3 regions of the Streptomyces sp. NPDC059696 genome follow, and region 3 is predicted to be linked to each of the others. Evidence: riboswitches for the same ligand, from Rfam matches in the RefSeq annotation. Region 3 holds a riboswitch; each other region holds the start of a gene.

Region 1 (10,153 bases), on a different contig from region 3:
TCGCCGGGGCGCCCTCCCTGGGGTGGCTGGACGTGAAGACCTCCGGTGACGTGGAGGTTCCGGTCATCGAGACCGCCATCGACGAGGAGCTCGCCCGGTTCGCCGAGGAGGGCCCCACGGCCGAGGAGATGGAGCGCGCCCAGGCCCAGTTGGAGCGCGAGTGGCTGGACCGGCTCGGCACGGTCGCGGGCCGCGCCGACGAACTGTGCCGGTACGCCGTGCTGTTCGGCGACCCGCAGCTGGCCCTGACCGCGGTCCAGCGCGTGCTGGAGATCACGCCGGAGGAGGTCCAGGAGGTCGCCAAGGCCCGCCTGCGGCCCGACAACCGTGCGGTCCTCGTCTACGAGCCGACCGCCCCCGCAACCCCCGCCGACCAGGACGAGAACGAGGAGGCGGCCCGGTGACCGAGCTCGCCACGATGGACTTCCACCCCCGGCCGCAGGCGGGCGACGCCAAGCCGTGGGCCTTCCCCGCCCCCGAGCGCGGCGCGCTCGGCAACGGCCTGACGGTGCTGCGCTGCCACCGCCCCGGCCAGCAGGTCGTCGCCGTGGAGGTGCTGCTCGACGCCCCCCTGGACGCCGAGCCCGCCGGCCTCGACGGTGTGGCCACGATCATGGCCCGGGCGTTCTCCGAGGGCACCGACAAGCACTCCGCCGAGGACTTCGCGGCCGAGCTGGAGCGTGCCGGCGCCACCCTCGACGCGCACGCCGACCACCCCGGTGTCCGGCTCAGCCTGGAGGTGCCGGCCTCCCGGCTCGCCAAGGGGCTGGGGCTGATCGCCGACGCCCTGAGGGCGCCCGCGTTCGCCGACAGCGAGGTCGAGCGGCTGGTGAACAACCGCCTCGACGAGATCCCGCACGAGCTGGCCAACCCCTCGCGCCGCGGCGCGAAGGAGCTCTCCAAGGAGCTGTTCCCGGCGGACTCCCGCATGTCGCGGCCGCGGCAGGGCACCGAGGAGACCGTCGCCGCGATCGACTCCGCGGCCGTACGCGCCTTCTACGAGAAGCACGTCCGTCCCGCCACCGCCACCGCCGTGGTCGTCGGCGACCTCACGGGCATCGACCTCGACGCCCTGCTCGCGGACACGCTGGGCGCCTGGACGGGCTCCCCGGCGGAGCCGCGGCCGGTGCCGCCGGTGACCGCCGACGACACCGGCCGGGTCGTCATCGTGGACCGCCCCGGCGCCGTCCAGACGCAGCTGCTGATCGGCCGGATCGGTCCCGACCGGCACGACCGCGTGTGGCCGGCGCAGGTGCTCGGCACGTACTGCCTGGGCGGCACCCTCACCTCGCGCCTGGACCGCGTCCTGCGCGAGGAGAAGGGCTACACCTACGGCGTCCGGGCGTTCGGCCAGGTCCTCCGGTCCGCCCCGGACGGCACCGGTGCCGCGCTGCTCGCCATCAGCGGGTCCGTGGACACCCCCAACACCGGCCCCGCCCTGGAGGACCTCTGGACGGTGCTGCGCACCCTGGCCGCGGAGGGCCTGACCGACGCCGAACGGGACGTCGCCGTGCAGAACCTGGTCGGCGTGGCGCCGCTCAAGTACGAGACGGCGGCGGCCGTCGCGAGCACGCTGGCCGACCAGGTCGAGCAGCACCTGCCCGACGACTACCAGGCCACGCTGTACCGGCAGCTCGCTGCGACCGGCACCGTGGAGGCCACCGCGGCGGCCGTCAGCGCCTTCCCGGTGGACCGCCTGGTGACGGTCCTCGTCGGTGACGCGGCGCAGATCAAGGCCCCCGTGGAGGCCCTCGGCATCGGCGAAGTCACCGTCGTCTCCGCCGAGTAGCAGCCGAGGAGCGGCAGGCACGCGCAGGGGCCCTGGATGTCTTTGAAGGCACCAGGGTCCCTTTGTGCCCGAATTGGTATGGGAGTTGCCTGTCTGACCTGTGGGATGCGCTACAAAAGCCGGGATTCGTTTGGGAATTGAAAGCGGCGCCGCTTAGCGTCGTCCGGGCTGTTCGTCAGGCAGTGCGCCGCGCCCGCGGCACCGGACAGTCATCGCCGAGTCCCCGTACGGCGCGAGCCAGGGGAGCCGGGGACCCACCGCAGTCCCTGGGGTGAATCGGACTCCCGCGCGTGCCGCGAGGGAGCCCGTAGGAGACCTTCCTGCTCCGAACCCGTCAGCTAACCCGGTAGGCGAGAGGGAAGGAAAGGATCAGCCACCACATGGCGTTCACTCGCGCCACCGGGAAGCACCGGCGTCCCAGCAGGATCCAGCGCGGCACCGCCCGTGCGGCAGGCGTGGCGGCCCTCGCCACCACCGGCGTGATCGGCACCGTGGCGGCCCCCGCGGCCTTCGCCGCCGAGCCCAGCGCGGAGCAGACGGGTCTCACCCCGGTCGTCACCATGGGCGACACCGTCGCCCAGCAGATCGACGCCCAGGCCGTCGCGCAGCATCAGGCCGCCGAGGAGGCCGCCGCCAAGCAGAAGGCCGAGGAGGCCGCCCGCAAGCGGGCCGCCGAGGTGGCCGAGCGGGCCAAGGAGGCGGCCGAGAAGGCCCGTGCGGCCAAGGAGCGCGCCGCCCGCGAGGCCGAGCGCAAGCGCCTCAACGCCTTCGTGGCCCCGATCTCCGGCTCGTACGTGTCCACCGCCTACAAGGCCAGCAGCGGTCTGTGGTCCTCCGGCAGCCACACCGGCGTGGACTTCCACGCCGCCAGCGGCACCTCCGTCCACGCGGTCGGCATGGGCGAGGTCGTCGAGGCCGGCTGGGGCGGCTCCTACGGCAACAACATCGTGATCAAGATGAACGACGGCACGTACACCCAGTACGGCCACCTGTCGTCCATCGGCGTCTCGGTCGGCCAGAAGGTCACCCCCGGCCAGCAGATCGGCCTGTCCGGCGCGACCGGCAACGTCACCGGCCCGCACCTGCACTTCGAGGCCCGTACGAGCCCCGAGTACGGCTCGGACATCGACCCGGTCGCCTACCTCCGTTCGCACGGCGTCAGCCTCTGACCGGAAGCTCGTCGCCGTTTTCGAAAGCCCCGGCTCCCCGAGCCGGGGCTTTCGGCGTTCGCGCACCGCGTGACGGCACCCCGGTCGCCTCCGGGCGGCTCCTCGGATGTCCGCTGTCCAAAAAATATCCATGGATTCCCGCTGGCCGTCGGAAATTCCGGCTCATTGCAATAGAGTCACGGAACACGCGCCGCTCGCCGGCGTTTCACGGGGATTAAGCGGAGGTCGGTCATGCGTATTCCCGCGCACTCGGTGTGCACCGCCATCCGGGACGACATCGTCGCGGGGGTCCACGCGCGCGGCAGCCGGCTCACCGAGGAACTCCTGGCCCGCCGATACGGCGTCTCGCGGGTACCGGTCCGGGAGGCGCTGCGCACGCTGGAGGCCGAGGGCTTCGTGGTGACCCGCCGGCACGCGGGCGCGTGCGTGGCCGAACCCACCGAGCAGGAGGCGGCCGACCTGCTGGAGATGCGGATGCTCCTGGAGCCGCTCGGTGCGGCCCGAGCCGCCCAGCGCCGCACCGAGGCGCATCTGAAGGTCCTGCGCGGCCTGGTCCGCCTGGGCCAGGACCGGGCCCGTCGCGGCACCAGCGACGACCTGCGCTCCCTGGGCGTGTGGTTCCACGAGACGCTCGCCCAGGCCTCCGGCAGCCCCGCCCTGACCTCGATGCTCACCCAGCTCCGCCACAAGATCACGTGGATGTACGCCGTGGAGGCGCCGCTCAGCCCGGTGGAGTCCTGGACGGAGCACGGCGCGATCGTGGACGCGGTGGCGCGTGGGGACGGCGAGCGCGCGCGGGCGGTCACGGCGCTGCACATCGAGCGCGCGACCGGAGCGCACCGCCTGCGGATCGGCCCCGCGGCGGAACGGGCCGATCGCGTGAGGAAATCGCAACATGCCGTAAACACGGAGAGCCTGCGGCATTAACACGGCGGCCGTATACAAAGAGGGGGAAATTCCCCGAGTTCTTCGACGTGTGTTCTCGTGGGATTAATTTCCGCTGCCTGGCCGCGGAAATCGCTTCTCCCTGACGATCGCCAATGGCGAAGGGCCCGCCCGGTGAATTCGGACGAGCCCTTCACTGTGCGCCGGATCGGGCGCCGGGGAAATCAGACGGTCTCGGGCAGTTCCTCGAGACCCTCGGAGACCAGCTTCGCCAGCCGGTCGAGGGCGGCGTCCGCGCCCTCGGCGTCGGAGGCGAGGACGATCTCCTCGCCCCCCTGGGCGCCGAGGCCCAGGACGGCCAGCATCGAGGCCGCGTTGACGGGGTTGCCGTCAGCCTTGGCGATCGTCACCGGGACGCCTGCGGCCGTGGCGGCTCGGACGAAGATGGAGGCGGGGCGGGCGTGGAGGCCCTCGGCCCAGCCGACGTTGACGCGGCGCTCAGCCATGTGTTGCTGCCCTTCGGTGTTCAGGGTTGTCTAGACCAGTTTCCCATATGGTGAAGCCCACCCGGAGCGGTCCTGTCGTTCCGCTCCGGAAGGTGCCGTCGGATCGCGGCCTCGACCCGACTGACGCCCTCCACAGACTGCCTCGCGCCGTTGTCAGGCGCTAGCCGTACTCTGGGGCCCATGCAGACCTCGCCGGACCGGCACGAGTATCCCGCCCACTGGGAAGCCGACGTGGTGCTGCGCGACGGAGGCACCGCGCGCATCCGGCCCATCACCGTTGATGACGCCGATCGCCTGGTCAGCTTCTACGAGCAGGTCTCCGACGAGTCGAAGTACTACCGCTTCTTCGCGCCGTACCCTCGCCTGTCCGCCAAGGACGTCCACCGCTTCACGCACCACGACTTTGTGGACCGGGTGGGACTCGCGGCCACGGTCGGCGGCGAGTTCATCGCCACCGTACGCTACGACCGGATCGGCGCAGACGGAACGCCCGCGTCCGCACCCGCCGACGAGGCCGAGGTCGCCTTCCTCGTGCAGGACGCCCACCAGGGCCGCGGGGTCGCCTCCGCCCTGCTCGAACACATCGGAGCCGTCGCCCGCGAGCGCGGCATCCGCCGCTTCGCCGCCGAGGTGCTGCCCGCCAACACCAAGATGATCAAGGTGTTCACGGACGCCGGCTACACCCAGAAGCGCAGCTTCGAGGACGGCGTCGTCCGTCTGGAGTTCGACCTCGAACCCACCGACCGCTCCCTCGCCGTGCAGTACGCGCGCGAACACCGCGCCGAGGCACGCTCGGTGCAGCGGCTGCTGGCCCCCGGCTCGGTCGCCGTCATCGGCGCCGGCCGCACACCGGGCGGCGTGGGCCGCAGCGTCCTGGGCAACATCCGGGACGCGGGCTTCACCGGCCGCCTGTACGCGGTGAACAAGGCCCTCCCCGAGGGGCACAAGGAGCTCGACGGCGTACCCGCCCACCGTTCGGTGCGGGACATCGACGGCCCGGTCGACCTCGCGGTCGTCGCCGTCCCCGCCGAGCACGTCCCCGAGGTCGTCACCGAGTGCGGCGAACACGGCGTGCAGGGGCTGGTCGTGGTGTCCGCCGGGTACGCCGAGAGCGGCCCCGAGGGGCGCGAACGCCAGCGCGCCCTGGTGCGGCACGCGCGTACGTACGGCATGCGGATCATCGGCCCCAACGCCTTCGGCATCATCAACACCTCACCCCGGGTACGCCTCAACGCCTCCCTCGCCCCCGAGGTGCCGCGCCCGGGCCGGATCGGCCTGTTCGCCCAGTCCGGCGCCATCGGCGTCGCCCTGCTGTCCCGGCTGCACCGGCGCGGCGGCGGCGTCACGGGCGTCACCGGCGTCTCCACCTTCGTCTCCTCCGGCAACCGCGCCGACGTCTCCGGCAACGATGTCCTGCAGTACTGGTACGAGGACCCCGACACCGACGTCGTCCTCATGTACCTGGAGTCCATCGGCAACCCCCGCAAGTTCACCCGTCTCGCCCGCCGTACGGCCGCCGCCAAGCCCCTGGTCGTCGTCCAGGGCGCACGCCACGGCGCCGCTCCCCAGGGGCACGCCGTGCGGGCGACCCGGCTTCCGCACGCGACCGTGTCGGCGCTGCTGCGGCAGGCCGGTGTCATCCGCGTCGACACCATCACCGAGCTGGTCGACGCGGGCCTGCTCCTCGCCCGCCAGCCCCTGCCCGCCGGGCCCAGGGTGGCGATCCTCGGCAACTCCGAGTCACTCGGCCTGCTGACGTACGACGCGTGCCTGGCCGAGGGCCTCAGGCCGCACCCTCCGCAGGACCTCACCACGGCGGCCTCCGCGGCCGACTTCCACACGGCCCTGTCCCACGCGCTGGCCGACGACCGGTGCGACGCCGTCGTCGTCACCGCCATACCGGCGGTGGGGGAGGGCTCGGTCGGTGACGCGGCTCTCGCCGAGGCCCTGCGCTCGGCATCGGCGGCGGCTCCCGGCAAGCCGGTCCTGGTGGTCCACGTGGAGCTCGGCGGCCTCGCGGAGGCCCTGTCGGCGGCGGCCAGCACCGCACCGCAGGCCGCGGCGGACGCCGCCGACGTCCCACGCCCGGCACACACCGGGCGACGACCCCCGGCCCCCGAGGCGCGGGTCGACACCGAGGGCACCGAGGACACCGGCCGCGTCCCCGCCGCCGAGGCCACCGAGGACACCCGTCTCATCCCCGCCGCCGAGGCCACCGACCACACCCGCCTCATCCCCGCCTACCCCGCCGCCGAGCGCGCCGTCCGGGCCCTCGGCCAGGCCGTCGCCTACGCGCAGTGGCGGCGCGACGCCGCCGACCCCGGCAAGGTGCCCGAGTACGACGACATCAACGAAAGGGGCGCCGCGGCCCTGATCGAAGGCCTGCTCGCGCGCGGGCAGGGCCTCACCCTCGGCGCGGACGAGACCTGCGACCTCCTCGGCCACTACGGCGTGCAGGTCCACCGCGCCCTGCCCGCCCCCACTGCCGACGACGCCGTGGAAGCCGCCCGCACCCTCGGCCACCCCGTCGCCCTCAAGGCCACCGCCCCGCACCTGAGGCACCGGGCCGACCTGGGCGGCGTCCGCCTCGATCTCGCGGACGAGGAACAACTGCGCCGCGCGTACGCCGAGTTGACCGAGCTGTTCGGGGCGCCCGAGGAGCTGCGGCCCGTGGTGCAGCGGATGGCGCCGCGCGGCGTGGACGTCGTCGTACGGGCCGTCATCGACCCCGCGGCCGGAGCGGTGCTCTCCTTCGGGCTGGCCGGAGCCGCCTCGCAACTGCTCGGTGACACGGCTCACCGGCTGATCCCGGTCACCGACCGGGAGGCCACCTCGCTGGTGCGCTCGATCCGCACCGCCCCCCTCCTGTTCGGCTGGCGCGGCTCCGCACCGGCCGACACGCGGGCCCTGGAGGAGCTGCTGCTGCGGGTGTCCCGGCTGGTCGACGACCACCCCGAGGTCGTCGCGGTCACCCTGGAGCCCGTGGTCGTCGCCTCGCACGGCCTGAGCGTGCTCGGCGCCTCGGTCCGCCTCGCGCCGCCTCCCGCCCGCGACGACCTCGGCCCGCGGACGCTCCCCGCGTACTGACAGCAGGCGAGCTGTCCCTCGCAGTCAGTGGTCCCCCGTAGGATGGGCGTCATGGCCAAGACCAGTACGACGACCCAGGGGCTGCGGGCGGCGATCGAGCGCAGCGGCTACTACCCGGCCCTCGTGGCCGAGGCGGTGGAGGCCGCCGTGGGCGGCGAGCCCATGCGGTCGTACCTGGTCCACCAGGAGACGACGTTCGACCAGAACGAGGTGCGGCGGCACGTGACCGTGCTCGTCCTCACGGACACCCGCTTCATCGTCAGCCACACCGACGAACAGGCCGCCGACAGCACCTCCCCGACCCCCTACGCCACCACCTCGACGGAGTCCGTCAAGATCGGCCGCATCTCGTCGGTCGTGGTCAGCCGTGTGGTCGCCAACCCCGAGTCGTACAAGCCGGGGACCCTGCCCCGCGAAGTCGTCCTGACCATCGGCTGGGGTGCCGTCTCCCGCATCGACCTGGAGCCGGCCGCCTGCGGCGACCCCAACTGCGAGGCGGACCACGGCTACACGGGCAACTCCACGGCGGACGACCTCAGCCTGCGCGTCAGCGAGGCCGGGGACGGACCGGAGACCGTGCGTGAGGCGCTCGCCTTCGCGCAGGCCCTTTCCGAGGCGACCGCGGACACGACCCGCTGATGGCACAGCTCCAGACGGCGTGGGACCAGCACCCCGAGCCGCTCACCGTCGCCTCCGCCCCGGCCCCCGAGTACGGCAGCGGATCACTCGCCGACCTCCTGCCCACCCTGGCCGCCGGCCTGGGCGTCCCGGACATGAGCGCCGCGATCACCGAGCTGACCCCCGCCGACCGGAACTGCGTGTTCCTGATCGATGGGCTCGGCTGGGAGCAGCTGAAGGCGCACCCCGAGGACGCCCCCTTCATGACGTCCCTGCTCGCCACCTCCCGCGGCGGCACCGGGCGTCCCCTCACCGCCGGCTACCCGGCGACCACGGCGACCTCCCTCGCCTCCGTCGGCACCGGTCTGCCCCCGGGCGCGCACGGCCTGCCGGGCTACACCGTCCGCAACCCGGACACCGGCGAGCTGATGAACCAGCTGCGCTGGCAGCCGTGGACCCCGCCCGGCCCCTGGCAGCCGTACCCCACGGTCTTCCAGCTGGCGCACGCCGCCGGGGTGCACGCCGCGCAGGTGTCGTCCCCGACCTTCGAGAACACCCCGCTGACCAAGGTCGCGCTCAGTGGAGGAACGTTCCTCGGGCGGCTGTCCGGCGAGGACCGCGTGGACCTGGCGGCCGAGCAACTGGCCGCGGGCGACCGCTCCCTGGTGTACACCTACTTCGCCGAGGTCGACGGCGCCGGCCACCGCTTCGGTGTCGACTCCGACACCTGGCGCGGCCAGCTCATGTACGCCGACCGCCTCGTCCAGCGCCTGGCCGAGCAACTGCCGCCGCGCAGCGCCCTCTACGTCACCGCCGACCACGGCATGATCGACGTGCCCTTCGACGAGCAGCACCGGTTCGACTTCGACGAGGACTGGGAGCTGAGCGCCGGTGTCGCCCTGCTCGGCGGCGAGGGCCGCGCCCGCCACGTCTACGCGGTGCCCGGCGCGGCGAACGACGTGCTGACGTGCTGGCGCGAGGTGCTCGGCGAGCAGTTCTGGGTCGCGTCCCGTGACGAGGCCATCGCCGCGGGCTGGTTCGGCCCGCGGATCGACGAACGGGTGTACGGCAGGATCGGCGACGTGGTCGCGGCCGCGCGGGACGACGTCCTGCTCATCGCCTCCGAGCGGGAGCCGAAGGAGTCGGCGATGGTCGGCAACCACGGTTCGATGACCCCCGCCGAGCAGCTGGTCCCCCTGCTCGAAGTACGCTCCTGACCCGAAGCACGCTCCCGACCCGGCCCCGCCCCGGCCTCTCACGCCGAAAGGTACTCAACTCCACATGCCCGAGCTGGTGTTCTTCAGCGGAACGATGGACTGCGGGAAGTCGACGCTGGCTCTCCAGATCGAGCACAACCGCTCGGCGCGCGGTCTGCAGGGCATGATCTACTCCCGCGACGACCGCGCCGGCGAGGGCAAGCTCTCCTCCCGCCTCGGTCTGGTGACGGACGCGGTCGAGGTCGGGGACGGACAGGACCTCTACGGCCACCTCGTCGACCACCTCTCCCAGGGCGGGCGCGCGGACTACGTGATCGCCGACGAGGCGCAGTTCCTCGCGCCCGAGCAGATCGACCAACTCGCCCGCGTGGTGGACGACCTGGGTCTCGACGTCTACGCCTTCGGCATCACGACCGACTTCCGCTCCAAGCTGTTCCCCGGCTCGCAGCGGCTGGTGGAGCTGGCCGACCGGGTCGAGGTCCTCCAGGTGGAGGCCCTGTGCTGGTGCGGAGCCCGCGCCACGCACAACGCCCGCACGATAGGCGGGGTGATGGTCGTCGAGGGCGCTCAGGTGGTCGTCGGCGATGTCACCCACTCCGCCGACGAGGTCGGCTACGAGGTGCTGTGCCGGCGCCACCACCGCCGTCGGATGACCGCGGCATCGGCGCGGGCGGCGGCCCTGTCCCCGGACGTGCTGCCGGTGACGTCCGCCTGACCCGAGACCGGCTCGCCGTACGTCAGCTCGGCCGTTGCAGCAGTGCGAACCGCGCGCCTTCCGGGTCGGCCACCTTCGCCACCCGCCCGCGGGCCGTGTCGTGCACCGGCTCCAGGACCTGTCCGCCGAGACGGACGAGGTGTTCCGAGGCGTCGTCCACGTCGGCC
Region 2 (10,153 bases), on a different contig from region 3:
CGTAGAACTCCTCGCGCGGCGTTTCGATGGCGCCGAGCGAGACGACCTCGCGCTTGAGGAACATGCCGAGGGTCCAGTCGGCGAAGACGCGGATCTTGCGGTTCCAGGTCGGCATCGCCAGACCGTGGTAGCCACGGTGCATGTACCAGGCGAGACGGCCCTTGAGCTTGATCTTCATCTTGCCCATGACGATCATCGCGACGCCCTTGTGGAGCCCGAGGCCGGCCACGGCGCCCTTGTTGGCGTGGCTGTACTCCTTCTGCGGGAAGCCCCGCATGCCGGAGACCACGTTGTCGCCGAGGACCTTGGCCTGGCGCAGCGCGTGCTGGGCGTTCGGCGGGCACCAGGCGTTCTCGTTGCCCGCCTTGCGGCCGACGAGGTCCGGGACCTGGGCGTTGTCGCCGGCGGCCCAGATGTAGTCGGTGCCCTTGACCTGGAGGGTCGGCTCGCAGTCGACGTGACCGCGGGGGCCCAGCGGCAGGCCGTAGCGGGCCAGGGCCGGGTTGGGCTTGACGCCGGCGGTCCACACGATGGTGTTGGAGTCGACCTCGAGGCCGTTCTTCAGCACCACGTGGCCGTCGACGCAGGAGTCCATGGAGGTGGACAGGTAGACCTCGACGCCGCGGCCCTCGAGGTGCTCCTTGCCGTACTTGCCGAGCTTGGGGCCGACCTCGGGGAGGATCTTGTCGGCGGCGTCGACCAGGATGAAGCGCATGTCCTCACGGGACACGTTCTTGTAGTACTGCGCCGCGTCGCGGGCCATGTCCTCGACCTCGCCGATGGTCTCGGCACCGGCGAACCCGCCGCCCACGAAGACGAAGGTGAGCGCCTTGCGGCGGATCTCCTCGTCGGTGGTGGAGTCGGCCTTGTCGAGCTGCTCGAGGACGTGGTTGCGCAGGCCGATGGCCTCCTCGACGCCCTTCATGCCGATGCCCTGCTCGGCGAGGCCGGGGATCGGGAAGGTGCGGGAGACCGCGCCGAGCGCGATCACCAGGTAGTCGAAGGGCAGCTCGTAGGCCTCGCCGACCAGCGGGGAGACCGTGGCGACCTTGCGGTCCTGGTCGATGGTGGTGACCCGGCCGGTCAGCACCTCCGCCTTGGGCAGCACGCGTCGCAGCGGGACGACGACGTGGCGCGGGGAGATGTTGCCGGCGGCGGCTTCGGGGAGGAAGGGCTGGTAGGTCATGTACGACCGGGGGTCGACGACCGTGACGGTCGCCTCGCCGTAGCGCATCTTCTTCTGGATGCGCCGAGCTGCGTACAGGCCTACGTACCCACCGCCTACTACGAGGATCCTGGGACGCTCCGTGGTGCTCATGCCATCGAGTATCCACCCGCCTCAGGGGGGTGGCTCGTGCGCCCCTTCACAAGCTTGGGTGGGGTGTGTGCTATCCTCCGCGGCCCGCGTGATCCATGTCATGGTGACAATCGGGCCCGTTTATGCACCCCGGACCGATGTCAAGGCCGCGTGAGCTGCCTCTCTGCGCCGCGGGAGCCTCCGTGAGGCACTCCGCGAGCACCGCCCGGAGCACCCTCCCGGGCACCTCCATACCATGCTTCTGAACATGTTCAAAGGGCCGTTCAGCCCCCGGACGGGTCAACGAGGCCCCTCTCGTCGCCCGGGAGGGCCGAATTCCTTGTGAAGAACTTCACGAACTTTTCCGACGGGCCGTCGCCGGGAGGTCCGCCAGACCCCCCGGGCGACGCTCATTCGTGATCCATGCCTGCTCAGAAGCGGGCTACGCCACCGACCACGCGATGCCGTCGAGGATGTCGTGCTCGCTCACCACGACCTCCCGTGCCCCGATCCGCTCCATGATCGCCAGCAGGACGAGGGCGCCCGCCCCGATCACGTCGACCCGGCCCGGATGCATGGAGGGCACGGCCGCCCGCTCGGCGTGCGTGGAGCGCAGCAGCCACTCGGTGATCTCGCGGACCCGGTCGTAGGAGACGCGGGAGTGGTGGATGGCCTGCGAGTCGTACCCCGGCAGCCCCTGCGCGATCGCCGACACCGTCGTCACGGAGCCGGCCAGGCCCACCAGGGTGCGCGCCTCGCGCAGCGGAACCGTCTGCTCGGCCAGGTCGAGGGCCGCCTCGATGTCGGCCCGCATCGCCGCGATCCGCTCCTCGGAGGGCGGGTCGCTCACCACGCCGTCCCGGACCAGGTGCCGCTCGGTCATGCGGACACAGCCGACGTCCACCGAACGGGCCGCCCGGACGTGGTCGTCGCCCACGACGAACTCGGTCGAGCCGCCGCCGATGTCCACGACCAGGTAAGGCCTGGGGAGGCGGTCGTCCCCGGCGAGCTCCTTGGTGGCGCCGGTGAAGGAGAACTCGGCCTCCTGGTCCCCGGTGATCACCTCGGGCTCCACGCCCAGGATGTCCAGCACGCCGCGGACGAACTCGTCCCGGTTCTCGGCGTCCCGGGAGGCCGACGTCGCCACGAACCGCAGCCGCTCGGCGCCGTGCTCCTTGATGATCGCGGCGTACTCGCGGCACGCCGCGAAGGTCCGCTCCAGCGCCTCGGGGGCGAGCCGGCCGGTGCGGTCGACGCCCTGCCCGAGCCGCACGACCATCATCCGGCGGTCCAGGTCGGTCAGCTCTCCCGTCCGCGGGTCGGCCTCGGCGACCAGCAGCCGGATGGAGTTCGTACCGCAGTCCACGGCGGCGACACGGGTCACTGGGCGTCCTCCTCGGCGGTCGTCACACAGGTGCCCTTGCGCCACCACTCCGGCAGCATCGCCAGCGCCTCGTCGCCCAGCGGGTTCACCCCCGGCCCCGCGGCCAGCGAGTGCGCCACCAGGACGTGCAGGCACTTCACCCGGTCCGGCATGCCGCCCGCGCTCGGGAAGTTCTTCAGCTCCTCGATCTCGTCACGGCGCCGGATGTAGTCCTCGTGCGCGGCACGGTAGGCGGCGGCCAGCTCCGGGTCCGAGCCGAGCCGCTCGGTCATCTCCTTCATCACGCCGTTGGCCTCCAGCGTGCCGATGGCCGAGTTCGCCTTCGGGCACGTCAGGTAGTACAGCGTGGGGAAGGGCGTGCCGTCGGGCAGGCGGGGGGCCGTCTCGACGACGTCGGGCTGTCCGCACGGGCAGCGGTGCGCGATCGCGCGCAGGCCGCGCGGGGGCCGACCGAGCTGCTGCTTGAAGGCCTCGACGTCGGCGTCGGTCGGCTCGGTGCGCGGGGTGGTCGGCGGGGGCGTTTCCATGACTGTCTTCAGGCTGTCTTTCTCTGGGTTCAGGTCACTGGCTGGGGCTCGGGTCACCGGTCGGCGGCGTCGGCCTTGTCGACCCCGTCCCAGACGTTGGTGTACCAGGGGCGGTCGGCCGCCCCCAGGTCGGTGCGCGACTGCCGCGCCGCGTGCGGGTCGACGACGATGAAGCCCGTCTCCCCCGGCATCACGTAGTGCAACCGCTGCCGGATCTGCTGCTCGGCGTACGCGTCGTCCTGCCAGCGCGCCTTCAGGTCGCGCAGCCGCTCGACGCGCTCGCGGGCCTGCCGCTGTTCGCGCTGCAGGTCGTCGATCTCGGCGCGCTGCGAGACGTACTCCCGCATCGGGTAGGCCAGGGCCACGATCAGCGAGCACATCACCAGGGCGAGCAGCGCGGCCCGGCCGGTCAGCCGCGAGCGGCGGGCCTGGCGCCTGGTCTGGGAACGGTAGACCCGGGCCGCGGTCTGCTCTCCGAGCAACCGGATCCTGGTCGCGGTGGAGAACCGGTCCCGGTCCTTCACGGCCATCTGTCCGCCTCCCGCTCCACCGTCCTACGCGCGTACGTCCCCGGACACGGTACGGGACCGGGTACGGGGACGTACGTACGACTGGCTCAGGCTTGACCCGCCGGGTTCAGCCCTTGCCGTGCTTACTGGTTCGCAGAGCGAAACCGCGGGAAGGCGCTGCGGCCGGCGTAGACCGCGGCGTCGTCGAGGATCTCCTCGATGCGCAGCAGCTGGTTGTACTTGGCGACGCGCTCGGAGCGGGCCGGGGCGCCGGTCTTGATCTGGCCGCAGTTGGTGGCGACGGCCAGGTCGGCGATGGTGACGTCCTCGGTCTCGCCGGAGCGGTGGGACATCATGCACTTGAAGCCGTTGCGCTGGGCCAGCTCGACGGCGTCCAGGGTCTCGGTGAGGGAACCGATCTGGTTCACCTTCACGAGCAGCGCGTTGGCCGCGCCCTCCTCGATGCCGCGGGCGAGGCGCTCGGGGTTGGTGACGAACAGGTCGTCGCCGACGAGCTGGACCTTGTCACCGAGCTTGGCGGTGATGGTCTTCCAGCCCTCCCAGTCGTCCTCGAACAGCGGGTCCTCGATGGAGACGAGCGGGTACGCGTCGACGAGCTCCGCGTAGTACTCGGTCATCTCGGCGGCGGAGCGGGTCTTGCCCTCGAAGGTGTAGGAGCCGTCCTTGTAGAACTCGGAGGCGGCGACGTCGAGGGCCAGGGCGATCTGCTCGCCGGGGGTGTAGCCGGCTTCCTTGATGGCCTCGAGGATGAGGTCGAGGGCCTCGCGGTTGGAGCCGAGGTTCGGGGCGAAGCCACCCTCGTCGCCGAGGCCGGTGGCCAGGCCCTTGCTCTTCAGGACCTTCTTCAGCGTGTGGTAGACCTCGGCGCCCCAGCGCAGGGCCTCGGAGAAGGACTCCGCGCCGATCGGGGCGATCATGAACTCCTGGATGTCCACGTTGGAGTCGGCGTGCGAGCCGCCGTTCAGGATGTTCATCATCGGCACCGGCAGCAGGTGCGCGTTGGGGCCGCCCAGGTAGCGGAACAGCGGCAGGTCGCTGGCCTCGGAGGCGGCGTGGGCGACGGCGAGCGAGACGCCGAGGATGGCGTTGGCGCCGAGGGAGCCCTTGTTGTCGGTGGCGTCCAGGTCGAACATCGCCTGGTCGATCAGGCGCTGCTCGGTGGCGTCATAGCCGACCAGCTCCGGGCCGATCTGCTCGATGACGGCGAGGACGGCCTTCTCCACGCCCTTGCCGAGGTAGCGGTTCGAGTCGCCGTCGCGGAGCTCGATGGCCTCGAAGGCGCCCGTGGAGGCGCCGGACGGGACGGCGGCACGACCGGTGCTGCCGTCGTCGAGGCCGACCTCGACCTCGACCGTGGGGTTGCCTCGGGAGTCCAGGATTTCCCGGGCTACGACGACGTCGATGGACGGCACGAGCATCTCCTTCTTGATGTGACGCGGTACGCGGGTCGCGCGGACCCGGCGAGGTGCGGGCCCGGTGGCTCGCGACATGAGCCTAACCGGCCCGGGGCGATCGGCCACCGGGTCGCCCACCCCATGGACAGAACCGAGCGTAAATTGTTTCCGAACGGAACAAAGCCCGTTGCCGAAAAAACCCCGCCCCGGTGCGTACGGGGGGTGACGCACCGGGGCGGGGAGCCCGTGGACCCGGGGGTCCGGGTGGGCCGGACCCCGCGGGGTCCGGCGTGGGCCGCTGCTTACTTCAGGTGCAGCTGCTGGCCCGGGTAGATGAGGTTGGCGTCCTCGACGATGTCCTTGTTCAGCTCGAACAGCTTCTCCCAGCCGCCCTTGACCTTCTGGTCCGCGGCGATCGAGCTGAGGGTGTCACCCTTGACGACCTTGTACTCGCCGTCACCCTTCTTGACCTTCTTGCCGGTCGGGGTGGTGACGGTCTTCTTGGCCGCCGGGCGCTCGTCGGAGCGGGAGGCCGGCTGCTCCTGGGTCTCGCGGGACTCGGTGCTCTGCTGGCTCTGCTGGCTCTGCGCGGAGCTGCCGGAGTCGCTGGAGGAACCGCTGCCGGTGTAGCCGGCGCTCGACAGGCCCTTGCCGCAGACCGGCCAGGCGCCCTTGCCCTGGCTCGCCAGGACCTTCTCGGCGACCTGGATCTGCTGGTCCTTGCTGGCCTGGTCGGCGGTGGAGGCGTACTGGGTGCCGCCGTACGCGGCCCAGGTGGAGGCGGAGAACTGCAGACCGCCGTAGTAGCCGTTGCCGGTGTTGATGGACCAGTTGCCGCCGGACTCGCACTGGGCGACGGCGTCCCACTCGGAGGCGGTGGCGGCGGAGGCGTTGCCGGCCGCCATCAGCGGGGCGGCGATGGCGACACCGGTGACACCGGCGAGCGCGGCGGCGCGGGTGGCCTTGGACGGACGACGGTGCTTGCCCTTGCCGGAAAACAGCATGGATGGATCCCCTCACCGACGCCTGCGAGGTGAGCTGTCGGGTTCGGGCCGGTTGAGTTGCCCGGCCGCGTCCCTCCCGGGACACGGCTTCACCCCAAGCCCTTCCGGCACAACCTGCCGGTCGGGCACCTACCTTGGGTCCCCCGCTCCTGCCTACGGCGCTTGACGCGACGACTGTTCCCGTGCGGCCGCTGGCAGGATTCGGCGTTGCGGCAGCCGGGGCTCGCGGTGGCGAGCGGTCACGACCGTAGACACGCGATCGACGGAATTTCAAAGACGATCAGGGCTTCTGAGATCTATCTCTCACGGGCCCCAAACAGGACATCAGTCGCGAATCAGGACGCTAACTCGCGCGGTTTCGGGGCGACTTCCGCCCCGGTTTCCGCACTGCCCGAACCGCTACTTCTCGTCCGCTTCGCCCTCGACCGTGAGCTTCTCACCGGGGAGGATGAGGTCCGGGTCGGCGCCGACGGCCTTCTCGTTGCCCTCGTAGAGCGCGTGCCATCCGCCGCTGACCTCAAGGGAGTCGGCGATGGACCAGAGGCTGTCGCCGACACCCACGATGTAGGCACCCTCGGAGGCCTCACGGGAGCTGTCGTCACCGCGCGAGGCGTGACGTCCCGCCGACTCACCCGTACGGCCGTCCTCGGCGCCCTGCGTCTCGTCGGCGCTGGGGCCGCGGTGGCGACCGGAGCCGGTGTCGGCCGACTTCGAGGAGCCGCCCGCGGACCGCGACGTGTCGGACGCGCCACTCTCGGAGGGGGCCGGCGAGGAGTCGTCGGACTGGCGGCCCTGCGACGATCCTGATTCGGGCGACTTGTCCGGATCGGCGCCCTTGCCCTTCGCGTCCGACGACCCGTCAGCCGACGACGAGGGGGACGGGGACGCGTCGCCCGAAGGGGACGAACCGAGCGAGTCGAGCAAACCGGGCGAGTCCACTTCGCCGGACGAGTCGGACGAGTCGGACGAGTCCGATGATTCGGATGACCCCGTCCCCTTGCCCTGCTCCAGGCCGGAGAGCAGGCCGCAGGTGCGCCACGCGCCGACCCCCTGGTCGGCGAGGACTCTCTCGGCCACGGCTATCTGCTGGGAGCGGCTGGCCAGGTCGGCGCTCGCGGCGTAGTCGAGACCGCCGTGGTTCTCCCAGTCCTCCTGGGACAACTGCAGACCGCCGTAGTAGCCGTTGCCGCTGTTCTGGCTCCACGCGCCGCCGGTCTCGCAGTCCGCGACCCGGTCCCAGGTCGTGCCGTCGGCCGCGCTGGCGCCGGAGGCCCCGAGGAGGGGGATCGCGATGGCGGAGCCGGTCACTCCGGCCGCCACGAGGAGAGCCGGAGCCTGGCGGGGGCGACGGTGCCGACCGTTCCCGGAGAGCATACGGAGACCTTTCGCGAGACAGCAGTGACCGACGCGGCGTGATTCCCCGCCGCGTTGATGGGTGAACGTATCGGCAGTCGATCACTTGTCACAAGTTCATGCCGCGTAGATCACGTGAAGATCACAGGTCTGATGTTTCGTCACGTCCGCCCGGGGCTACCGGTGCCGCCGGCGCCGCCGGTGCGAATTCCACCGGCAGAGTGCGCAGCCCGCGCATGATGAGACCGCCGCGCCACCGCAGCTCGGCCGGATCCGCGGCCAGCCGGAGGTCCGGGAGGCGGGTGAGGAGCGTGGCGAGCGCGGTCTGGCCCTCCAGGCGGGCGAGCGGGGCGCCGAGGCAGTAGTGGATGCCGTGGCCGTATCCGAGGTGCTGGTTGTCGCGGCGGGAGAGGTCCAGCACGTCCGGGTCGGCGAACCGCTCCGGGTCCCGGTCCGCGGCGGCCAGGACGACGAGGACGGGGTCGCCCTCCTCGATGCGCTGCCCGCCGAGGGTGAGGGACTGCGTGGCGAAGCGCCAGGTGGCGAGTTCGACGGGGCCGTCGTAGCGGAGGAGTTCCTCGACGCCGGTCTCCAGGAGGGCGCTCTCCCCGGCGGCGAGGGACGCCTGGAGCCGGGCGCGCTGCCCGGGGTGGGTGAGCAGTGCGTAGGTGCCGTTGCCGATCAGGTTGACGGTCGTCTCGAAACCGGCGAACAGCAGGATGAAGGCCATGGCCGCCGCCTCGTTCTCGGTGAGGTGCTCGCCGTGGTCGGAGGCGCGGATCAGGCCGGAGATGAGGTCCTCACCGGGGGCTGGCTCGGCCGGCAGCGCCTCGCGCTTGCGGTGGATGAGGTCGGCGAGGTAGCCGCGCATCTTCTTCACCGACCGCGCCACACCGCCCCTGGGCCCGCCCTGGTGACGGATCATCATGCCCGCCCAGTCGCGGAAGTCGTCCTGGTCCTCGCGCGGGACGCCGAGCAGGTCGCAGATGGCGTAGATGGGGAGCGGGAAGGCGAACTCGTGGATCAGGTCGGCGGAGCCCTTGGCCGCGAAGCCGTCGATGAGGGTGTCGGTGAGCTCCTGCACCCGTGGCGCGAACTCGGCGACCCGGCGGGGTGTGAACGCCTTGGACACGAGCCGCCGCAGCCGGGTGTGGTCCGGCGGGTCGATGTTGAGCAGGTGCGTCATCAGCTCGGCCTTGCGCTCGCCGGGGATCCCCGTCTTGCCCTTGGCGTGCGCCGGTTCGTCGTGGTGCGCGGGGTTCTTGGAGAGCCGGGGGTCGGCGAGCGTCTGCTTGGCGTCGGCGTACCGCGTGACCAGCCAGGCCTCCACACCGCTCGGGAGCCGCGTCCTGTGCACGGGGCTGTGCTCGCGAAGCCAGGCGTAGGCGGGGTAGGGGTCGCTCGCGAACTCCCAGGTGAAGAGGTCGGGGGCCGGCGGGGGCGGGCTGGGGCTGTGCTGGTCGGTCACACGTCGACGGTATCCGGCTTCGAGCGGCACCCCTGCCCGGCGTCCGAGCACGGCGTCCGGGCACGGCGTCCGGGCTCTCGGCGTCCGGCCCGGCGTCCGGGCTCGGCGTCCGGGCACGGCGTCCCTGCCCGGCGTCCCTGCCCGGCGTCCGGGCTCGGGGTCCGGGCACGGCGTCCCTGCTCGGCGTCCGGCGTCCGGCTCTCGGCGTCCGGGCTCGGCGTCCGAGATGCCGGCGCGATCCGCACGACCGGGCGGGTGTCTAGCCCTCCGCCTGGCGGATCGCGTCGCGGTACGCGCGGGCCGCCGCCCTGAGGGCCGCCTCCGGGTCGACGCCCTCCGACTCGGCACGCACGGCCAGGGCCAGCAGGTCGTAGCCGATGCCCTCGACGGGCGGGAGCGGTATGTCCAGGCGGGCGGTGCGGACGCGGGAGGCCAGCTTGGCGGCGAGGGCGAGGCCGGGCTGGCCGAGGGGGATGCCCTCGGTGATCGAGGTGCGCTGCTTCTCGACCGCCTTGGTGCGCAGCCAGTGCTCCTTGACCTCCTCGGGGGTGGTGGCCGTCGCGTCGCCGAAGACGTGCGGGTGGCGGTGGATCAGCTTGGCGACGATGCCGCCGGCCACGTCGTCGATGGAGAAGGGGTCCTCGCCGTCCTCCGGGCGGCCCTCCTCGGCGATGCGGGCGTGGAAGACGACCTGGAGGAGGACGTCACCGAGCTCTTCGCGCAGTTCGTCGCGGTCGCCCTCCTCGATCGCCTCGACGAGCTCGTACGCCTCCTCGATGCCGTACTTGGCCAGGCCCTCGTGGGTCTGCTGCGAGGACCAGGGGCACTCGGCGCGGATGCGGTCCATGACCTGGACGAGGTCCAGGAGCCGGGCGCCGGGAAGGTCGTAGGAGGCCGGCAGCAGCTCCAGCTCGGGCATGGCGACGCGGCCGGTGCCGGCGAGGCGGGCCAGGCCGTCGGTCAGGGCCGGCTCGCCCTCGCCCGTCGCCACGACGACCACCGTGTGCCCGCCGGCGCAGGCGTCGACCAGCTCCTGCGCGGTCGGGGACGCCTCGGCGACGTCGATCCCGGCCTCACGCAGATACGGCAGCTGTGGGTGCGTGCCGTCCGCGCAGAGCACCCGGTCGGCCTCGTGCAGGGCCTGCCAGGCCGGCCAGGACAGCAGGCCGGGGGCGACGCGGTGGCTGGTGGTGAGC
Region 3 (10,153 bases):
AGGAGCAGCGAGGCGGCGATGTAGGCGCGCCAGGCGCGCTGCTCCTCGGGGGTGAGCCAGCGAGTCGTCATGCCGCCAGTGTAGGTTTGTTTCAAACTTGAACCAAGCCCTGTCCGTCCCGCCGTCCCGACCAGCCGCGGAGCACCGATGCCTCACCCGTACGTCCTGCTGTCCGCCGCCGTCTCCCTCGACGGCTACTTGGACGACACCGGACCCGACCGGCTGCTGCTGTCCGGTCCGGCCGACTTCGACCGGGTCGACGAGGTCCGGGCCGGCGTCGACGCGATCCTGGTCGGCGCCGGCACCCTCCGCGCCGACAACCCGCGTCTGCTGGTGAACTCGGAGCGGCGCCGGGCCGCCCGCACGGCCGCGGGTCAACCCGAGTACCCCCTGAAGGTCACCGTCAGCGGCTCGGGCGACCTCGACCCGGACGCCCGCTTCTGGCACACCGGCGACGAGAAGCTCCTCTACACGACCGACCGGGGTGCCCGACGCGCCCGCGCGCTCGGCCTCGCCGCCGACGTCGTCCCGCTCGGCACCGAGCTGGACTGGCGGCGGCTGCTCACGCACCTGCACGACGTCCGGGGCGTGGGGCGGCTCATGGTCGAGGGCGGCGGCCTGATCCACACCCAGCTCCTCACCCAGGGTCTGGCCGACGAACTCCAGCTGGTCCTCGCCCCGCTCTTCGTGGGCGACCCCCGGGCGCCCCGCCTCTTCGGCCCGGGCGGCTACCAGGGCGGCCGCCTCCGGCTGCTGGAGTCGCGGCGGATCGAGGACGTCGTCCTGATGCGCTACGAACCGACCGCCCCGGGCACCGGCCCCCTGCCCGCCGCCGCCGACCACCACTGGCTGGCCCTCGCCTGTGAACTGGCCGAGCACTGCCCGCCGTCGGACACGGCGTTCAGCGTGGGTGCGGTCGTCGTCGCCGCCGACGGCACGGAACTGGCCCGCGGCCACTCCCGCGAGGGCGGCGACCCGGTGGTGCACGCCGAGGAGGCGGCCCTCGCGAAGCTCGACCCCGCCGACCCGCGCCTGCCCGGCGCGACGGTGTACAGCAGCCTGGAGCCGTGCGCCCGCCGCGCCTCCCGGCCCGCGCCCTGCGCCCGGCTGATCCTCGACGCGGGCGTCCGGCGGGTCGTCACGGCCTGGCGCGAGCCGGACACCTTCGTGGCGGACGCCGACGGCAGCGGCCTGCTGGCGGCCCGGGGAGTGGAGGTCCTCGTCCTGCCGGAACACCAGGAGCGGGCCAAGGCCCCGAACCGCCACCTGGTGCGCTGAGTACGGGCCGGACGGAGGGTGTGTGCGAGCGGTCCCGCGGATGGCGTACACTGGTGACACAACGACGCGGGGTGGAGCAGCTCGGTAGCTCGCTGGGCTCATAACCCAGAGGTCGCAGGTTCAAATCCTGTCCCCGCTACTGAAGGCCGAGGGCCGGAATCCGAAAGGGTTCCGGCCCTCGGTGTTTTCCGGGGGCTTGCCCGGTGGTTCCGAGGCTGCCCGGTGGCTCGCTACGGTCGGTGAGCGAACCGTCCCGTTCCGCATAACAACTGACACACCGTCAAAACCCGCCGGTCACCTGCACGGTGGTCAACTCGCCCGATTTAAACCGGTCATGGCAGGTAAGTCCGCGCGAAAAAGGTTAATGATCAAGCGGAATCGCTGGAATACCCCCCGCGCCTCCATTAACGTTCGATAACGCAGCGCGGTCGTCCCAGCCGTCACAGAAGGCGGCTCCGTGCGCACGCGCCGAATCCCGAAAGGGAACCGGGGAACCACCACTTGGGGTGAATCGGGCGGATACCACCGTGGAAGCACGGCAGGTATACGCGCGTAGGAGACCTTCCTGCTCCGAACCCGTCAGCTAACCCGGTAGGCGAGAAGGAAGGAAAGGAGCACGCCCACGTGGCGTCCAACCGGCCTGCCCCCACGGCCCCGTACGCGCCGAAGCGCGAGAACGACACCTTCGGCTACGGCGGTCAGCGCACCGACGAGGGCCCGTTCCAGGAGTGGAACCCCACCGAGGAGTCCATCCGTCCCGTCCGCGGCCGGCATCGCGTCACCAAGCAGCGCGGCGGAGGTCTCGCCCGCAGCTCCACCGTCCTGGGCGTAGGCGTCATAGCCGCCGTGGGAGCCGGCGGCATGGCCAGTGCCCAGACCGGCAAGCCCCCGGTGTCCATCTCCGTTCCGGACCTGCCCTCGGTGGGTTCCCTCATCTCGGACGACGACACCCCCGAAGGTTCCGCCACCCCGCTCAGCAGCCTCGGCACCGCCACGGCGGCCACCGAGCAGGCCGAGGGCACCTCCGGTGCCGGCGAGGCGCTGCGCGCCCGGATCATGGCCCAGGTCGAGCACCAGCAGGAGCAGATCGAGACCAAGGCCGCGCAGGACGCCGCGGCCGCCGCCGAGAAGGCCGCGGCGGAAGCCGTCGCCAAGGCGGAGCAGGAAGCCAAGGCCAAGGCCGCCGAGGCCAAGAAGAAGGCGGAGGAGGAGGCCAGGAAGAAGGCCGAGGCCGAGCGGCTCGCCACCCTCGCCAAGCAGTTCACCCTGCCGACCTCCTCGTACACCCTCACCTCGACGTTCGGCCAGGCCGGCGCCTACTGGTCCTCCGGCTACCACACCGGCCTGGACTTCGCCGCCCCCACGGGCACGCCGATCAAGGCCGTGCACAGCGGCACCATCACCGAGGCGGGCTGGAACGGCTCCTACGGCTACAAGACCGTCCTCACCCTCGATGACGGCACCGAGATCTGGTACGCGCACCAGTCCTCCATCGGCGTCAGCGTCGGCCAGAAGGTCAGCACCGGCGACGTGATCGGCCGCGTCGGCGCCACCGGCAACGTCACCGGGGCGCACCTGCACCTCGAAGTCCACTCCGGCGGCTCCGCGAGCGGTATCGACCCGATGGCCTGGCTGCGCGGCAAGGGACTGAACCCGTAAGCGGCACGCGCGGTGTCCACGGGAGTTCCGCAGCCGTTGCGGAATGAGATCCTCCCGTCCGGTCGTTGACACCGGGCATGACTTCTCTTCGCAAGCTCGGCTCCTCCGACCTCGAGGTCTTCCCCCTCGCCCTCGGCGGCAACGTCTTCGGCTGGACCGCCGACCAGGCCCGGTCCTTCGACGTCCTCGACGCGTACACCGCCGCCGGCGGCAACTTCGTCGACACCGCCGACGTCTACTCGGCCTGGGCCGACGGCAACCGGGGCGGGGAGTCCGAGACCATCCTCGGCACGTGGCTCGAAGCTCGCGGCAACCGCTCCGACGTCGTCGTCGCCACGAAGGTCAGCCAGCACCCCGAGTTCCGGGGACTGTCCGCCGCGACCATCACGGCCGCCGCCGACGCCTCCCTGCGACGCCTGCGCACCGACTACATCGACCTCTACTACACGCACTTCGATCAGCCCGACGTGCCCGTCGAGGAGATCATCGGCGCGCTCGACGCCCTCGTGAAGGCCGGGAAGGTGCGGCACATCGCCGCCTCCAACATCTCCGCCGAGCGGCTGCGGGAGTCCCTGGAGTTCTCCGACCGCGAGGGCCTCGCCCGGTACGTCGCCCTCCAGCCGCACTACAACCTGGTCTCCCGCGAGACCTACGAGGGCGAGCTCCAGGACCTCGCCGAGCGGGCCGGCCTCGCGGCCGTGCCGTACTACGCGCTCGCCTCAGGCTTCCTGACGGGCAAGTACCGGCCCGGTACGACGGTGGAGAGCGCGCGGGCGGGCGGTGCCGCCAAGCATCTGGAGACCGAGCGGGGGCGGCGGGTGCTCGCAGCCCTCGACGAGATCGCCGGAGCCCATGACGTGCCCGTCGCCACCGTGGCCCTCGCCTGGCTCGCCGCCCAGCCGACCGTGGTGGCGCCGATCGCCTCCGCGCGGACGGTGGAGCAGCTGCCCGCACTGGTCGGCGTCGGAGAGCTGACGCTGACGGAGACGGAGATCGAGCGACTGACCGAGGCCTCGGCCTGAGCGGACTGCGGCGCCGGCCGCCGAGGTCTTGGGGTTCGGGCTGGGCAGGGCCCGGGAGTGGCAGGGGCTGTGGTGTCGGCTGCCGGGGGGTTGGTCCGGGTCGGGGTCAGGAGCGGTACGGGTTGTACGCCGGGTACGGCGTCGGCCGGGTCGGCTGGTGGGCGTAGCCGTAGCCGTAGCCGTAGCCGTAGCCGTAGCCGTACACGCCGTGGACCGGCCAGGGCGGGGCCGCCACCGGGACCGGAGGGGCGGTGATCCGCGCCGCGTGGTCCAGCGCGGGGCGGGACACCTCCCGGCGCCGCCACAGTTCGCCGAGGAGCTCCCCCTCCCGTACGGCGAAGTCCGCCCGGGCACCGCCCCGCCGGGCCCGGTGCCGCAGGAACGCCAGGGACGTCGCGTACGCCTCGTACCGGGCCACCTCCCGGGCCGCCGCCCTGCCGAGGTGGCGGCGGGCGTACTGGCGGGCGATCCGCCGGGCCCGCATCGAGCCGAGCGCGTACGGCTCGGCCGGGGTCAGCCAGCCGGCCACGGTGTAGGCGGGCAGCTCGGCCCGGATGGTCTTCAGCTCCCGCTGCCGCGTCCAGATCACCAGCCACGTCAGCAGCCCGAAGATGGGCACCATGAACGCCGCGTACACGGCGAAGAAGCCGTACTCGCCGAACGCCGACGAGCCGTTCCACATGGCGTGCATGCCCATCGCGAGCAGCAGCCCGGACAGCGGGAAGACGGGTCGGCGGGCCGCCGAGAGCGCGGAGATGCCGAAGCCGATGCCGGTGAGGACCGTGAAGAGCGGATGCGCGAACGGCGACATGATGATCCGCACGAAGAAGGTCGCCGCCGTGACGGAGGCGATACCGCTGCCCCCGGTCAGCTGGTCGGTGCCGAAGGCGGTGCCGAGGTAGAGGATGTTCTCGGTGAAGGCGAAGCCGGTGGCGGTCACGCCGGCTATGACGACGCCGTCGACGATGCCGGTGAAGTCGCGGCGCCGGAACAGGAACACCAGGAGCACGGCCGCCGCCTTGGCCGACTCCTCGACCACCGGCGCTATCACCGTCGCGCCGAGGGTGTCCGCGCTGGACGGGTCCGCCGTCGCCGTGGCGATCCATCTCGTCGCGAAACTGTTGGCGACGATCGCTATCAGCGCCGCCGCGCAGGCGCCCCAGGCGAAGCAGAACACCAGGTTCCGCCAGGGGCCCGGTTCGACCCGGTCCAGCCAGCGGAACGCGGCTATCAGCAGGGGCACCGGCAGGACGGCCAGTCCCAGCCCCACCAGGAACCCCTCCGTGCCGGTCTCCTCACGGACCAGGGCGAGGATGACCAGGCCGGATATCGCGAGGAGCGTGCTCAGCGCGCCGTAGCGCACCCAGGGGCGGTGCCACCAGTGGGCGTGCCGCGAGGAGCCGGCTGTGCCTGAGCCGGCGAAGGATGCGCCGTCGGTGGGACCGACGGGGTACGACGGATGTGGGGGGCTGGTGGCCACGGCATTGACCCTAACGACGGATGGGTGCTGTCCGCAGGCGGGAGAGGTGCCAGGGGTGGTCAGGCGCCGGCGGGGGGCTGGTCCACGTGCTGTACGCGGCGGAAGAGGAGGTCGTTCACGACATGTCCCTTGTCCAGTCCCTGGCCCTCGAAACGGGTCAGCGGACGGAAGTCGGGACGCGGCGCGAAACCGCCGTCCGCCTGCGTGTTCTCGAAGTCGGGGTGCGCCGTGAGGACCTCGAGCATCTGCTCGGCGTACGGCTCCCAGTCGGTGGCGCAGTGCAGGAGCGCGCCGGGCCGGAGGCGGGGGGCGGCGAGGGTGAGGAAGTCGGGCTGGATGATCCGGCGCTTGTGGTGCCGCTTCTTGGGCCAGGGGTCGGGGAAGTAGACGCGCAGGCCGTCGAGGGAGTCCGGGGCGAGCATCTCGCGCAGCAGGATGATCGCGTCGCCGTTGCCGACGCGGACGTTGGACAGGCCGTTGCGGTCGGCGAGGTTGAGCAGGTTGCCCTGGCCGGGGGTGTGGACGTCGACGGCGAGGATGTTCGTGGCGGGGTCGGCGGCGGCCATCTGCGCGGTCGCCTCACCCATGCCGAAGCCGATCTCCAGGACGACGGGGTTGTCGTTGCCGAACAGCTCGCGCAGGTCGAGGGTCCGGCCGCCGTCGATGTCGAGGCCCCACTTGGGCCACAGGCGCTGCAGCGCGTCCGCCTGACCGGCGGTGACCCGGCTGCGCCGCGGCTGGAAGCTCCGGATCCGCCGCTCGAAGTGCGACCCGGCGGGGTCGGCCTTCGGACCGTCGGGGAAGCGCGGCTCTCCCTTGGCCCGGGTACCGCGGACGGAGACGCCGGGGGTGTGCGGGTGCGGGCGCTGGACATCGGGGGTGTTCGCGGACTCAGACACAGTGCCTCTGATTTTACGGCTGCGGCAGGAGGCGGAGACGGCGGTGGTCCCCCGCTCCGCCGGGCCGCGGACCCGCCCGGCATCAGCGACGACGCCGGGTCCCGGGCGGCTCACAGGGCGCTCAGTGCCCTCCGTGCCACCTCCCGCCCGATCGGCAGAGAAGCCGTGGCCGCGGGCGACGGTGCGTTGAGGACGTGGACGGTCCTGGCGCCCTCGCGGATCAGGAAGTCGTCGACCAGGGTCCCGTCACGGAGGACCGCCTGTGCGCGCACGCCCGCCGCCGTCGGTACCAGGTCGTCCTCGGACACCCCGGGCAGCAGCCTGCGTACCGCTTGGGCGAACGCCCTCTTGGAGAGGGATCGCCTCAGCTCACCCGCCCCGTACCGCCAGTGCCTGCGGGCTATCCGCCAGGAGCCGGGCCAGGTCAGGGTCGAGCCCAGCTCGCGCGGTCTCACCGTGCTCCACCGGTATCCCTCACGGGCCAGGGCCGGCACCGCGTTGGGCCCGACGTGGACACCCCCGTCGATGCCCCGCGTGAGATGCACCCCGAGGAACGGGAACGCCGGGTCGGGCACGGGGTAGACCAGGCAGCGCACCAGCTCCGGCCGGGCCAGCTCGTAGTACTCGCCCCGGAAGGGCACGATCCGGACGTCGGGGTCGTCCCCGGTGAGCCGGGCGACCTCGTCGCACTGCAGCCCCGCGCAGTTCACCAGGACCCGTCCGCGTACGACGTCCCCCGCGGCCGTGAGCACGGCGACCCCCCGATCGGGGCGCCGGTCGACCCGCACCACCCGGGTGCCGTAGCGGATCTCGGCGCCCGAGCCGTGGGCCAGCCGGCGGGCGACCGCGACGAAGTCGCAGATGCCGGTCGTGCCGACGTGGATCGCGGCCAGGCCGCTGACCTCCGGCTCGTACGCGGCGATCTGGGACGCGCCCAGTTCGCGGACCGGGATGCCGTTCTCCCGGCCGCGCTGCACGAGCGCGTGCAGACGGGGCAGCTCCGCACGGTCGGTGGCGACGATCAGCTTGCCGGTGACCGCGTGCGGGATGCCGTACTCGGCGCAGAACTTGACCATCTCCGCCGCGCCCCGCACCGCGTAGCGCGCCTTGAGGGAACCGGGGCGGTAGTAGACGCCGCTGTGGATGACGCCGCTGTTGCGGCCGGTCTGGTGGCGGGCCGGGCCCGGCTCCTTCTCCAGGACGGTGACACGTGTGCCCGGTGCGGCGCGGGTGATCGCGTAGGCCGTCGACAGGCCGACGATGCCGCCGCCGATCACCAGCACGTCACAGTCGTACGCCGTCCGCACCCGCACCACCTCCCGCTACCGATAGTGCACTGCGCCACTGACAACGCCTTCAAACGCCGGGAGCGCCACAGTCTCCAAGGGCGCGGGGCCGCATGGCTGTGCGGCTCTGCGGCTGTGCGGCTGTGCGGCTGTGCGGCTGTGCCGCGTGGGCGCGATCAGCCGCGACCGACCCGATCCACGGGCACAGGATCGCAGCGTCCGGGGCCCGGTCAGGCGGGAGCCATCAGCAGCGGCCGTGCACGCTCACGGAGCTCGACCACCCGCGGCTCGTCGCCGTAGGGCTCCAGCCGGTGCAGGAGATCCTTCACGTACTCGGTGGTGCGGGCCGAGGAGATGCGCCCGGCGACCTCCACCGCCCGCACCCCCTGCTCGCACGCGGCGTCGAGGTTCCCCGACTCCAGTTCGGCGACCGCGGAGACGACCAGGCGCAGGCCGTGCGAGCGGACGAACTCCTCCGTCGGCTTCGACAGGGCCTGCTCGGTGAAGCGGCGCACCTGGCGGGGTGCCTTCAGGTCGCGGTAGCACTCGGCCGCGTCGGCGGCGAAGCGGTCGTAGGAGTAGAAGCCGAGCCAGCTCGGGTCGTTGTCGCCGGGGCGGGCCCGCTCCAGCCAGCTCTCGGCCGCCTTCAGGGCGCCGCCGGCCGCCTGGGCGTCGTTCGCGCGTGCGTGCGCGCGTGCCTCGACGAGGCGGAAGAAGCTCATGGTGCGGGCCGTCGCCAGCCCGCGGTTGCGCTCCAGGGCGGCCTGGGCGAGGTCCACGCCCTCGTCGCCGAAGCCGCGGTAGGTGGCCTGGAGGGACATGGTGGCCAGTACGTAGCCCCCGAGGGGGACGTCCGCCGCCGCCCGGGCCAGACGCAGGGCCTGGATGTAGTAGCGCTGGGCCGCTTCCTGCTGGCCCGTGTCGAAGGCCATCCAGCCGGCGAGGCGGGTGAGTTCCGCGGAGGCGCCGAAGAGGGCCCGGCCGACCTCGTCGGAGTAGGAGCCGAGCAGCAGGGGGGCCGCCTCCACCCTCAAGCACTCGGGGACCATGGACGAACGCCAGTCCCCGCCGCCGTACTTGGAGTCCCAGCGCCGCGCGTCCTCGGCGGCCTCGCGCAGCTTCTGTACGTCGCTGTGGCCGACTTTGAGCGGTGCGCCGGAGCCCTCACCGGGGCCCACGTCACGCGCGACCGAACTGTCGGCCGGGGTTATCAGCCATCGTGAGGCGGGCGTTGCGTATGCGCTCACCGCGAACGATCCGGCGAGCGACTGCCAGATGCCGCCGGAGCCGGCCCGGCGGCCCGCGAGGTCGAGGCGGTACAGGTCGGTCGCCGAGCGCACCGCCTGACCCACGTCCCGGGGGAAGGCGAGGCCGACCTCGGGTGCGGGGTCAGCGTCCGCGAGGCCGATCTCGTGCAGCGGCACCGGGCGGCCGAGCTTCTGGCCGATGGCGGCGGCGATGAGGTGCGGGGCGGCGCCCTGCGGCACCATGCCCTTCGACACCCAGCGCGCCACCGACGTCTTGTCGTAGCGAAGCGTCAGGCCGCGCTGGGCGCCAAGGTCGTTGACGCGCCGGGCGAGGCCCGCGTTGGAGATTCCCGCGAGGGCGAGAACGGCGCCGAGTTTTTCGTTCGGCCCGCGTTGCTCCCTGGACATGCGCCACCCCTCGACACAGACGGCTGCCGCACTGGCATAACCACGCGGCATTCGTAAACCCAGCGTAGTTCGCCGCATCCCAAGCGTTAAGGGGCATTGTTCCGGTTGGCGGGATTGTGGTCCGTACTGAAGTGCGGTTCAGATACGGGCTGTTGCGACGTGCTCCCACTGTGTGGCCGTGCGCCTGTCCGTGCGCTCTTCTCCGGCCATCGCGGGAGCGGTTCCATGGTCGTTGCGTGGGTCGGCCCGCTGTACTGGATCCAGTGGGCTGGGGGACACCGCCGCCTACATCCCCGCGGGCGGCGGAACGGTCCGGGAGGCGTGCTCCGTCTCCCGGACTGCGCGATCGAGTGACGGAGTGCGGAGCCTGCACGGAGCGTGTTCGAAGCCGCGTGCGGAATGGCGATTTGGCCGAAAACAGACCCTGCCGGTCACCGGGTATCAGGGCTCCGACCATGGCAGTTGAGGGCGCTCGGGGCGCGATCGGGGCGCGTTGCGGGGGCGCATTCGCGTCGCAGTCGTACTGCAGACATGTCGCTGGCGTGCCTTGATTCCTCGCCGCTTCTTGTGTGCTGTGCGTGCGTGCTGCTGTGTGTGCGCTGCTTCTTGCGCGCTGCTTCCCGTGGCTGCTCCTTCCTGGCGGCTTCTTGTGCGCTGCTTCCCGTTGACCGCTTCCCGTTCGCTGCTTCTTCCTCGCGGCTTCTTGGGCGCTGCTTCTTCCTCGCGGCATCTTGCGCGCTGCTTGTTGTTCGCCGCTTTCCGATCTTCCGTCGGTCTTCCGTCCCGTCTTGCGGCCGGGCGTCGTAGGTTCGTCCGGCTTTCCGCCCGGATCTTCTTGTGGTGCGCGGGTGTTCGGGGTGTTCGCGGCGGTGCG

What was found. A riboswitch is a leader RNA that binds a small molecule or an ion and turns the genes downstream of it on or off. The one in region 3 is predicted to bind cyclic di-AMP.
Region 1: it holds a riboswitch for cyclic di-AMP, as region 3 does, so the genes downstream of both, ACFV20_RS21120 (M23 family metallopeptidase) here and ACFV20_RS03820 (M23 family metallopeptidase) in region 3, are expected to answer to the same signal.
Region 2: it holds a riboswitch for cyclic di-AMP, as region 3 does, so the genes downstream of both, ACFV20_RS28290 (transglycosylase family protein) here and ACFV20_RS03820 (M23 family metallopeptidase) in region 3, are expected to answer to the same signal.

Annotation. Positions count from the first base shown of each region.
Region 1 covers NZ_JBHWFG010000018.1:114,148-124,300, forward strand. The annotation lists gene ACFV20_RS21110 (M16 family metallopeptidase) at 1-404, shown strand, start outside; gene ACFV20_RS21115 (M16 family metallopeptidase) at 401-1,789, shown strand; cyclic di-AMP (ydaO/yuaA leader) riboswitch at 1,993-2,157, shown strand; gene ACFV20_RS21120 (M23 family metallopeptidase) at 2,170-2,958, shown strand; gene ACFV20_RS21125 (GntR family transcriptional regulator) at 3,190-3,885, shown strand; gene ACFV20_RS21130 (HPr family phosphocarrier protein) at 4,068-4,349, opposite strand; gene ACFV20_RS21135 (GNAT family N-acetyltransferase) at 4,530-7,436, shown strand; gene ACFV20_RS21140 (DUF5998 family protein) at 7,488-8,075, shown strand; gene ACFV20_RS21145 (alkaline phosphatase family protein) at 8,075-9,271, shown strand; gene ACFV20_RS21150 (thymidine kinase) at 9,336-9,986, shown strand; gene ACFV20_RS21155 (VOC family protein) at 10,009-10,153, opposite strand, start outside.
Region 2 covers NZ_JBHWFG010000030.1:86,406-96,558, forward strand. The annotation lists gene ACFV20_RS28265 (NAD(P)/FAD-dependent oxidoreductase) at 1-1,318, opposite strand, end outside; gene ACFV20_RS28270 (exopolyphosphatase) at 1,740-2,681, opposite strand; gene ACFV20_RS28275 (DUF501 domain-containing protein) at 2,678-3,208, opposite strand; gene ACFV20_RS28280 (septum formation initiator family protein) at 3,262-3,738, opposite strand; gene eno (phosphopyruvate hydratase) at 3,861-5,150, opposite strand; gene ACFV20_RS28290 (transglycosylase family protein) at 5,435-6,136, opposite strand; cyclic di-AMP (ydaO/yuaA leader) riboswitch at 6,141-6,307, opposite strand; gene ACFV20_RS28295 (transglycosylase family protein) at 6,536-7,510, opposite strand; gene ACFV20_RS28300 (cytochrome P450) at 7,632-8,957, opposite strand; gene ACFV20_RS28305 (nucleoside triphosphate pyrophosphohydrolase) at 9,217-10,153, opposite strand, start outside.
Region 3 covers NZ_JBHWFG010000003.1:15,299-25,451, reverse strand. The annotation lists gene ACFV20_RS03835 (MarR family winged helix-turn-helix transcriptional regulator) at 1-71, opposite strand, end outside; gene ACFV20_RS03830 (dihydrofolate reductase family protein) at 148-1,278, shown strand; tRNA gene ACFV20_RS03825 (tRNA-Met) at 1,344-1,417, shown strand; cyclic di-AMP (ydaO/yuaA leader) riboswitch at 1,735-1,891, shown strand; gene ACFV20_RS03820 (M23 family metallopeptidase) at 1,903-2,937, shown strand; gene ACFV20_RS03815 (aldo/keto reductase) at 3,015-3,959, shown strand; gene ACFV20_RS03810 (PrsW family intramembrane metalloprotease) at 4,066-5,439, opposite strand; gene trmB (tRNA (guanosine(46)-N7)-methyltransferase TrmB) at 5,499-6,338, opposite strand; gene lhgO (L-2-hydroxyglutarate oxidase) at 6,449-7,654, opposite strand; gene ACFV20_RS03795 (hypothetical protein) at 7,855-9,279, opposite strand.